3 regions of the Tropicimonas omnivorans genome follow, and region 3 is predicted to be linked to each of the others. Evidence: riboswitches for the same ligand, from Rfam matches in the RefSeq annotation. Region 3 holds a riboswitch; each other region holds the start of a gene.
The links. A riboswitch is a leader RNA that binds a small molecule or an ion and turns the genes downstream of it on or off. The one in region 3 is predicted to bind cobalamin.
Positions count from the first base shown of each region.

Region 1 (3,268 bases), 170 kb from region 3:
GGGCCTCCGCCACCGCGCCGGCCTCGTGGACCGCGCCGAAGCGAGCCTGCAGCGCCTTGAGCTCGGCCACGTGCTTCTCGAATGCCGCGTCGTCCATGCCGCGCTTCTTGGTGACATAGGCCCTGAGCGCCCCGAGGTCGCGGAACTGCCGCTGCCCCGGCGTGTGGTCCATCAGGCTGACGATCCCGACCCGGTCCGAGGGACCGAACTCCGCCATCTCCTCCAGCAGCGTTTCGGAGCAGATCTCCGCCCGGAGATGGAGGAAATGGCTGATCTTGAAATGACCGGCGGCGCGGAGGCTCGTCATATCGTTTGCGAGCGTTCTCGCATAGGCGCCGTATCCGCCCGTTCCGCCGTGGATCGATCCGACGCGCAGCGCATCGAACACGGTCGTGATCCCGGTCGAAGCGAGTTCCGCATCATGGGCCAGAAGGGCAGGGACGTGCGGCCAGTCGACCTCCGGGCGCGGCTCGATATGGCGCTCGAGGTTGTCTGTGTGCAACTCCACCAGCCCCGGCAGGATCATGTCCCCGGCGCAATCGATCGCGCCCGCAGGCACGCCGCCGCCCTCCGCGATCTCGGCGATCTGCCCGCCTTCGATCACGATGCGCCCCGGAAGGACGCGGTCCGGCAGGACGAGCCGGGCATTGGCAAGGTGGACGTCGTTTGGCATGCGGTGCTCGTCTCGTGGTGCCGGATCGGGATCGGCAGGGGGAGGGGGAAGCGTCATGTCATACACTCGGGTCGCGGTCTACTATCTGCCGCCGGGCGGCGATCTGGCCAGATTCGGAGCAAGCTGGCTGGGATGGGACGTCGCGCAGGGCTGTCCGGCGCCGCAGCCCGCCATCGCTGGACTGGCCGAGGTCACTGAAGCGCCGCGGAAGTACGGATTTCACGGCACGCTCAAACCACCCTTCAGGCTTGCGGAGGGGTTGGACATCGCAGCTCTCGAGGAGGCCGTGGAGAGCGTCGCCCGGACTGGTGCGCCGGCGCGGGCAGACGGGCTCGCGCTCACAACCCTCGGGGGCTTTCTGGCGTTCACTCCGGTCGGGGATGCGGCTGCCATCGAACGGCTCGCCGCGTCGTGCGTGACCGAGCTCGACGCATTCCGGGCGCCGGCCGGACCGAACGAGATCGCGCGGCGCCGAGGCGCCGGGCTCACCTCCCGTCAGGACGCGCTCCTGACGCGCTGGGGGTACCCGTATGTCATGGAGGAGTTCCACTTCCACCTCACCCTGACCGGGCGCCTGCCAAAGGACAAGGCGGAGGGCTGGTATCGGGAGGCCCGCGCACGCCTCCCCGAGTTGCCGGTGCCGTTCGTGATGGAGGACGTGGCGCTGGCCGGCGAGCGGCCGGACGGGAGATTCGAGTTGATCCGGCGCTTCCCCCTCACCGGCTGACGCGCCGGAGCGCGCGTTCCCGGGCTGCCCGGATTTGCGGCATTGCGCAGAACGTTCAATCCGTTCCGGGGGAGTCTCCCCGAGGCAGACGGATACCCGGCGCGGCCCGAGCCCGACCGGATGCCATGCACGTCTTGCGCGAGGACACGCCGTCGTCCCCTGCTGGGCGCTTTCAGGAGGGCCCAAGTCGTTTTCGAGCGCTGAGGCGCGATTCGGGGGTGCTAGACAGGACCTGCAAGGTGCCGCTGGAGACAGAGGAGAATTGGGAAGCCGGTGAGAGGCCGGCACTGCCCCCGCAACGGTAAGGAAGCGATGGGCATGGCGACGGAGCCACTGGGGCGAGCAGCCCCGGGAAGGAGCCATGCCGGGCCGCCGGGCCACGCTTCAAGTCCGGAAACCAGCCTTGCGAGAACGTCAGCCGCGGGAGGCGGTGCAGACGCCGGAAGAGTCGCACGGGAAGCGGCATCTGACGGTCTGCCCGCCCTCCGAATTCACTAATCGCCGCGGGGTGCGGCAGGGGAACACCATGCACCACGACCTCACGCAGCTTCTGGCCACGCACAGACCGGGCTACGCGCTGGAGCGACCCTTCTACACCGCCGCCGATATCTACGAGGCCGATCTCGAGGCGATCTGGTACCGCGACTGGCTGTTCGCCATACCCGCCTGCGAGCTCGAGAAGACCGGCTCCTACGTCACGCACACCGTCGGTGCCTACAAGGTGATCCTCGTTCGCGGGGCGGACGGGACGATCCGCGCCTTCCACAATTCCTGCCGTCACCGCGGCTCGATCATCTGCAAGGCCGCGAAGGGCCATGTGCCGAAACTGGTCTGCCCGTATCACCAGTGGACCTACGAGCTCGACGGCTCGCTGCTCTGGGCGCGGGACATGGGGCCGGACTTCGATCCCTCCGCCCATGGCCTGAAGCCTGTCCATTGTCGGGAGCTGGCCGGCCTGATCTATATCTGCCTGGCCGACGAGGCGCCCGATTTCGACACCTTCGCGGACCTCGTGCGCCCCTACCTCGCCGCGCACGATCTGTCCGACGCCAAGGTCGCCCACGAATCCTCGATCATCGAGAACGGCAACTGGAAGCTCGTCTGGGAGAACAACCGCGAGTGCTATCATTGCGGCGGCAACCATCCCGCGCTCTGCCGCACGTTTCCCGACGATCCGGCCGTCACCGGCGTCGAGGACGGCAAGACGCCGCCGCATCTGGCGGCCCATTTCGATCGGCTCGAAGGGGCCGGGATCCCCGCCCGGTTCCAGATCGACCCAAGCGGCCAGTACCGGATCGCTCGGATGCCGCTGAAGGCCGGCGCCAAAAGCTACACGATGGACGGGGGCCTCGCGGTCACGAAGCGGCTGGGGCGCGTGCCGTTCGACGATGCTGGCGCCCTCATGCAGTTCCACTACCCCACGACCTGGAACCACTTCCTGCCGGATCACTCCATCGTCTTCCGCATGACCCCCGTCAGCCCGACCGAAACCGAGGTCACGACGAAGTGGCTGGTGCACAAGGATGCCGTGGAGGGGCGCGATTATGACCTGAAGCGCCTGACCGAGGTCTGGATCGCCACCAACGACGAGGATCGGCGGGTCGTCGAGGACAACCAGCAGGGCATCAACTCTCCGGCCTACACGCCCGGGCCCTATTCGCAGTTCCAGGAATCCGGCGTGCTGCAATTTGTCGACTGGTATTGCCGCAGCCTGTCGGAGCGCCTGCCGGCGCCCTCCCGGATGGCGGCGGAATAACGGCGATGAACGATCTGTCCTCCCTCCCGAAGCGTGCCGTCTGGTCAGATGCCGAGCCGCTCGAATGCGTCTCCATCATCCCCGAGGTGCCGAACACGGCGACCTTCACCTT
Region 1 covers NZ_JAVRHL010000003.1:57,615-60,882, forward strand. Annotated here, with positions in the region: gene RM543_RS10825 (alpha-D-ribose 1-methylphosphonate 5-triphosphate diphosphatase) at 1-673, opposite strand, end outside; gene RM543_RS10830 (DUF1045 domain-containing protein) at 729-1,400, shown strand; cobalamin riboswitch at 1,621-1,820, shown strand; gene RM543_RS10835 (aromatic ring-hydroxylating oxygenase subunit alpha) at 1,927-3,156, shown strand; gene RM543_RS10840 (FAD-binding oxidoreductase) at 3,162-3,268, shown strand, end outside.
Region 1: it holds a riboswitch for cobalamin, as region 3 does, so the genes downstream of both, RM543_RS10835 (aromatic ring-hydroxylating oxygenase subunit alpha) here and RM543_RS11670 (TonB-dependent receptor plug domain-containing protein) in region 3, are expected to answer to the same signal.

Region 2 (3,268 bases), on a different contig from region 3:
TCCTCGTCGCGCTTGGCGAGCTCGAAGGTCACGTCCGGAATGACGACGCCGAGGGAGAGCGTCTTGATGCGGATCTTCTCGTCCGCATTCTCGCGCTTGGTGTCGAGAAAGCGCAGGATGTCGGGGTGGTGGGCGTTGAGATAGACCGCCCCCGCCCCCTGCCGCGCGCCGAGCTGGTTGGCATAGGAAAAGCTGTCCTCGAGCAATTTCATCACCGGGATGACACCGGAGGACTGGTTCTCGATGCCCTTGATGGGCGCACCGTGCTCGCGGATATTGGTCAGCAGCAGGGCCACGCCGCCGCCGCGCTTGGACAGCTGCAGAGCCGAATTGATGGACCGGCCGATGGACTCCATGTTGTCCTCGATGCGCAGAAGGAAGCACGAGATCAGCTCCCCGCGCTGCGCCTTGCCGGCATTGAGGAAGGTCGGCGTTGCCGGCTGGAACCGGCCCGCGACGATCTCCTCCATCAGGCGCATCGCCAGCGTCTCGTCCCCGCGCGCGAGCGCCAGGGCGACCATGCAGACGCGATCCTCGTAGCGCTCGAGGTAGCGCTTCCCGTCATTCGTCTTGAGCGTGTAGGACGTGTAGTACTTGAACGCGCCGAGGAAGGTCGGGAAGCGGAACTTCTTGGCGAAGGCTGCATCCCAGATCTTGTGCACGAACGCCCTGTCATAGGCATCGAGCACACTCGTGTCGTAGTAGCCCTTCTCGACGAGGTAGCCGAGCTTCTCTTCCAGCGAGTGGAAGAACACCGTGTTCTGGTTCACGTGCTCGAGAAAATAGGCGCGCGCCGCCTGGCGGTCCGCCTCGAACCGGATGTGCCCCTTGTCGTCATAGAGGTTCAGCATCGCGTTGAGCGCGTGATAATCCATCCCCTGGATCTCGGGGCTGGCGCTCACGCCGCGGTCGAGGGTTTCTGCGTCCATAATCTTTCAAGTCCCTGTCTCACCCGCGCGATGTCCCCGTTCGTGCCGGCCAGTTCGAACCGGTAGAGGCAGGGCACCCCGCATTTTGCCGCGATGATGTCGCCCGCGAGGGCGAAGGTTTCACCGAAATTGCGGTTGCCGCCCGCGATGACCCCGAGAAGGTGCCCGCGAGTGTCGGCGTCGTTCAGAAACCGGATCACCGGCTTCGGGACGGCTCCGCGACCTTCGCCATCGGCATAGGTCGGCGTCACCAGCACGTAAGGCGCCGTCATGCGCGGCGGTGCACCCGGCCCGATCCGCTCCGCCGGCACTCCGAGCCGTTCGACGAAGCGCGCGGTGTTGCCGGAGGCGGAGGAGTAGAACGCCAGGCGCAAGACGCGTCAGCCCAGGCGGCCGATCATGTCCGGGCGGAAGCCGGACCAATGCTCTTCTCCGGCCACCACGACGGGAGCCTGACGATATCCCAGTTCGGTGACACGGGCGAGCGCGCTGTCGTCGAGGGTCAGATCGACGACCTCGTAGGTGATGCCCTTTGCATCGAGGCTGCGGGTCGTGGCGGTACACTGCACGCAGGCGGGTTTGGAATAGACGGTGATGGTCATGCGGCTCGGTCCCTTAGATCTTCCGTGTCTCGTGGCGAGGATCGAAGGCACGAAAGGAGCCGATGCGACCCTGCGGCCGATATCGTCCGAACGACGCCTCCGGGCCCACCGCCCGTGTCGTGTTTCCGCTCTGGCAGGTCTCCTGACTCGACGGCTCGAATGCCTTCCCCCACCTTCCCGGCACATAGAGCCAGTGGATCGCCGGGGGTCGGCTCGCCGCTTACAGTTGCGGGGGCAGCGCCGGATTTCCACCAGTCTTCCCTCTTCACCGGCAACGAGTCGCCGGAACCAAAGCACGGATATCTTGGGATAGCCGGAGGGGCTGCGTCAATATGTAGATTTATGAACCCGCGCCTTTCGCTTCGTCAGGTTCCGATCACCATCGGCGCGGCGAGGCGTTTCAGCAGGGCGATGACGCTCAGCGGCGTGATCCGGCCGGTGCGAGGATTATCGTCCGAGGGAATGCCCTCGATGGTCATCGTCATGGTCGCGCTGTCCGACACGAGCCGGATCGTGTGGGTGTTGCGCTCCACCGTCGGATCCGCCCAGACCTCCAGCATCGTGCGCGCCGTGCCGATCCCCGCAAGACCGAGCGCGACGGCAACGTTGAGATTCGCCGGAAAGCCCGCGATCGCATCCTCGGCGGGGCCCGCGTAGCACAGGACCGGCTCCGTGACGGCGTCCAGGTCCAAGCCCATGGCCTCGATCGCCGGTGCGCCCTTGAGACCGGCGGGCGGTTTCCGCGTCGAGATCGTCACGCTCTCGACCGTGCCCTCTGCCGCTGCCCTCACCGCATCGAGCCCCGCGAGCGCGCCCGACGGGACCAGGATCCGCCCGCCCGTCCGCGCCGCGATCTCCTCGAGATGCGGATTGGCCAGAAGCGCGCCGGCGCTCACGACGACGACGATCCGGCCAGCCTCCAGCGCCGGGCGGGCGATCGTCTCCAACAAATGTCCCGGGCAGCATTCGACGACCACGTCGGCCCCGTCCTGCAGCTCCTCGAGAGGCTTGACCGGGTAGACCTTGCGGAAGCCACCCGACATGCGCGCCTCGGCGCGCGCCCGGTCGGACGCGGACACGGCCACCAGCTCGAGCCCGTCGATCCCCCGGTCGAGCGCCTCGGCGACGGCCCGGCCGACAGCGCCGAACCCGCCGAGGGCGACCTTCAATATCCTTCGCTCCATGGTGCCTTACCTCATCCAGTCTCCTCTTCTTATGATCACGGCCGACCCCGGGGGACAAACCCGTTCCGCCTCGCGCGGGAAGAATGGCGCTCGTTACCCGCGCCGTCCGCGCGCAGACGGGCCGCCGGCTCCTCCGCGCGCCCGGCCCGATCAAGAGCTGCCCGAACGCAAGCAGAGACAGGCTATGCAGATTTCCTTAACTCTCCCTGAACGCCTTCGCGAAATAATCGGCGAGCGGCTTTGTCAGGAAGGCGATCGGCGTGCGATCGGCCGTGCGGATGAACGTTTCGACCGGCATGCCCGGCAACATCGCCACCCCCTCCGGCAGGCGGCCGACCTCGCCGCCCAAAAGCACGATCTCGGCGCGGTAGTAATGCGCGCCCGTCGTCTTGTCCTCGAGCGAATCCGCGGAGAGCTTGGCAACCTGGCCGTAGAGTTCCGGCGTGGTGCGCTGATCGAGGGCGGAGAAGCGCAGGGACACCTCCTGGCCAACATGGACGTCGTCCACGTGAAACGGCTCGACCCGCGCGGCGATCACCAGCGGACGGTCCTG
Region 2 covers NZ_JAVRHL010000004.1:261,648-264,915, reverse strand. Annotated here, with positions in the region: gene nrdE (class 1b ribonucleoside-diphosphate reductase subunit alpha) at 1-929, opposite strand, end outside; gene nrdI (class Ib ribonucleoside-diphosphate reductase assembly flavoprotein NrdI) at 899-1,303, opposite strand; gene nrdH (glutaredoxin-like protein NrdH) at 1,310-1,531, opposite strand; cobalamin riboswitch at 1,647-1,839, opposite strand; gene RM543_RS17095 (aspartate dehydrogenase) at 1,897-2,700, opposite strand; gene RM543_RS17090 (HlyD family type I secretion periplasmic adaptor subunit) at 2,912-3,268, opposite strand, start outside.
Region 2: it holds a riboswitch for cobalamin, as region 3 does, so the genes downstream of both, nrdH (glutaredoxin-like protein NrdH) here and RM543_RS11670 (TonB-dependent receptor plug domain-containing protein) in region 3, are expected to answer to the same signal.

Region 3 (3,268 bases):
GAAATAGGTCACGTCCACACTGCCGCGCCCGCCGAGGACCGGAACCTCGATTCCGGCATCCCAGGAGCGGTTCGTCTCCGGCTCGAGATCGGGATTTCCGGTGCTGAACTGGGTATCGTAGAGTTCGATATAGGACGGATTGACCACGCCGCGCCCGGCGGAGGCGTGAAAGCGAAGGCCGCTATCCATCTGGTAGGACGCCGCGATGGTGTAGGTCCGCTCATCCTCGAACGGATCGTTCTCGCTGTAGCGAACGCCCGCCTGCAGATCGAGTGCGCCGATAGCGCCGCGATATTCGAGGGCGATGGAATCCGAGGACCGGTCGTAGTCGGGATCGGTGGAGGAGCTGTCCTCCTGCTGCTCCAGCAGTAGATTGAGTTGGTGATCCGTGGTGGCGACGGAGCGCCCGTCCAGCCCGAAGCTCAGGATGTATTCGGCGGACGTCGTCTCGGTCTTGGCGGGTGCCGCGTCGTTCTGGGCCCGCTCGTTCTGGGTGTTCTTCCAGGAGAGGCGGTGGGTCAGGCGACCGTCCAGCATCTCGTACTCCGCCCAGATGCCGGCGGTCTGTTCCTCGACATGGGTCTCGTCATCCGAGTTGACGACGTAGCCGTCCGCGGTGGAAGCCGTGAAGTCCGTGGCGTCGTACCCGAAATCCTCCTCGGCGATGCGGCCGGTGGCGCCGATCGTCAGCCCGGGCAGGATTTCGTAATCGCCCTTGGCGACGACGGAGCGGCGTTCGGTGCCGTCGCGTTCCTCGTCCTCGCCGGAGAGGTCGACGCCCTCGTCCTCGCGGTCGGTGAAGGAGAGGGACATGCCGCCCCTGTCATCCCGGAAGGAGACGTAGCCGGAGGAATTGTAGCCCCCGGCGCCGACCTCGAGCGAGCCGCCATATTGCGTGCCGGTGGATCCGGTACGGGTGATGATGTTGACGACCCCGGAGGAGGCATTGGAGCCGTAGAAGACCGATTGCGGCCCGCGCAGGACCTCGATGCGCTCGATGTTCCGCGCCGAAAGGCCGGACAGGTAGTATTCGCCGTCGCCCGCCGCGGCTTCGATCCCGTCGATCAGCACCAGCGTGTGGTTCGCCTCGCCGCCCCGGATCCGGATCTGGGAGAGGTTCGTGGAGGTGCCGTTGACGGAGAGGCCGGGCAGGGCGGTCAGCGCCTCCTGCACGGTGGCGATGCCGCGGGTCTCGAGTTCCTCGCCGGTGACGATGCTGGCGGCGCGGGCATAGTCCCCGAAGCGCAGCGGCGTGAGACCGCCGGAGACGAAGATCGTGTCGAGGTCGAAGGCGTCCGTGGCCAGCACCTCCTGTGCATGAAGGGCGATCGGCGTGAGGGCCGTTGTGGCGACGAGGCCGGCGGACAGTAAGGACGCGCGCATCGGCGGGGCTCCCGTGATGCGCCCCGGGACAGTCCCGGGGCGCGAGCTGCGGTTGTGCCGGACGGGGAAGGGACAGGACCACGCCACGGGCAACGACGAAGTCACCGCTGACGGAAGTCTTTTCCGTAGCCCGACGCGCGCCCCGCGGCCGAACAGGGTGATCACCTCGGCAGGTCTCCTGGCTTGCGGGTCGCAGCTTCGCCGGGCCTTCCCGCGCGAGGATCGCGCAGTGACATGTTCCGACGTCGCTCACCGCCTACAGTTGCGGGGGCAGCCGCGGCATCGACCCCGTTCCCGAAGCCTGACCGCGTTCCCTATTCACCGCGCATGTGGCGCGGACCGAAGCCTGATCGGCGTAGCTTTCACCGCACGTTCCGGCAAGCGATTCCGTGCGGCCGTGCTCGCTCGCGGCAAAATCGCCACGGCGCACAATGCGAGGTTGAAGGCCCGGCGATCACCGCCGCATCGGGCGAGAGGATCCGGGGTGCAGCCCCGAAGAAACCGTCCCTTGGATCAGGACTGGACGCTTCGCGGCCCTTGGAGATGCGACAGGGCGCCGGGGACCCGGGGCCTGTCGCAGCGATCAGGTCAGTTCGGAATGAGGACATGTCCTTCGAAGAGGCGTCGCGCGGTCCGGATGACGGCGCCGTGGACGGCGTGTGGCGTTCCATCACGGTCCTCGATCTCGGCATCGACCTCGAGAAGACCCGACGGATGCCCGATGCGCAGGCTGGCCTCCCTCTGCCGCGCGATGCGGGCGGGGAGGCTTCCGGGCAGTCGGGCCGCGACGCCGAGGCAGAGCCCGCCGGTGAGCGGCACCGCGCGGTGCGGATTGCCTATGGAGATCATGCGCACACCGATGTCGAACGCGTCCGCTGGCATCGTCCGGCCGGAGAGGAGCGTATAGTCCGTGGGTGCGAAGACCATCGCGACCTTGGGGATCGACGGGATGCCGCCGGCCGCCTCTGGCGTGGCGGCGATGCCCATGGCGACGGACGCGGCCCGGCGGATGCCCTCCATCGCCGTCATGAAGTCTTCATCCGCCTCGAGCGCCTCGGGATGCTCGGTTCCGGTCTTGCCGACGGCGGCGGGCTCGAGAAAGACGCATGGATTTGCCGCGTCCACCATGGACACGGTTACCCTGCCGATGCCCGGCACGTCGAGGACGCTCTCGGCCTCACCGTTCGCCGGCTGGAGGTGCCCGGTTCCGGCGCCGCCCGGATCGAGGAATTCCAGCCGGATCGGCGCGGCTGTCCCGGAAACGCCATCGATCGCCTGCCCGCCGGACACCGCGGCGGTCCCGTCCCTGACCTCGAAGCGGGAGACGATGATCTTCCCGGTGTTGGTGTTGTGGATGCGAACGGCGGCTTCGCGGTCTGCGCCTTGGGTCATTCCCTCGTCAAAGGCGAATGGCCCCATCGCGGAGGACATGTTGCCGCAATTGCCGCTGGCATCGACAATCTCGTCCGCGACTCCGATCTGGTAGAAGCTGTAATCGACATCGGCGTCGGGGCGGCTCGGCGGGCCGACGACGCAGACCTTGGAGAGCGATGAGATGCCGCCGCCCATGCCGTCGAGCTGGCGCTTGTTGGGATCGGGGGATCCCATCGCGGCGAGGAAGATCGCCGGCCAGCGGGACTCGTCGTTCGGCAGGTCCCCGCGCCGGAAGACCAGCGCGTTGGACGTGCCGCCGCGCATGAAGGTGCAGGGGATGCGGGTATAGCTCATGAAGCCCTCCTTGGCCGCCCGGACCGGCGGCGGAGTGTGACGCGGCGGGGCCGCGAGGGATCGTCACGGGGTCCGGTCCTCGGCACTTTAATCGAGGACGTGGCGCGCGGGCCAGACGAGACTGGTATCCGCCCCGCTTCCGGACAGCGAACAGGTA
Region 3 covers NZ_JAVRHL010000003.1:227,230-230,497, forward strand. Annotated here, with positions in the region: gene RM543_RS11670 (TonB-dependent receptor plug domain-containing protein) at 1-1,383, opposite strand, end outside; cobalamin riboswitch at 1,535-1,742, opposite strand; gene RM543_RS11675 (2-methylaconitate cis-trans isomerase PrpF family protein) at 1,972-3,111, opposite strand.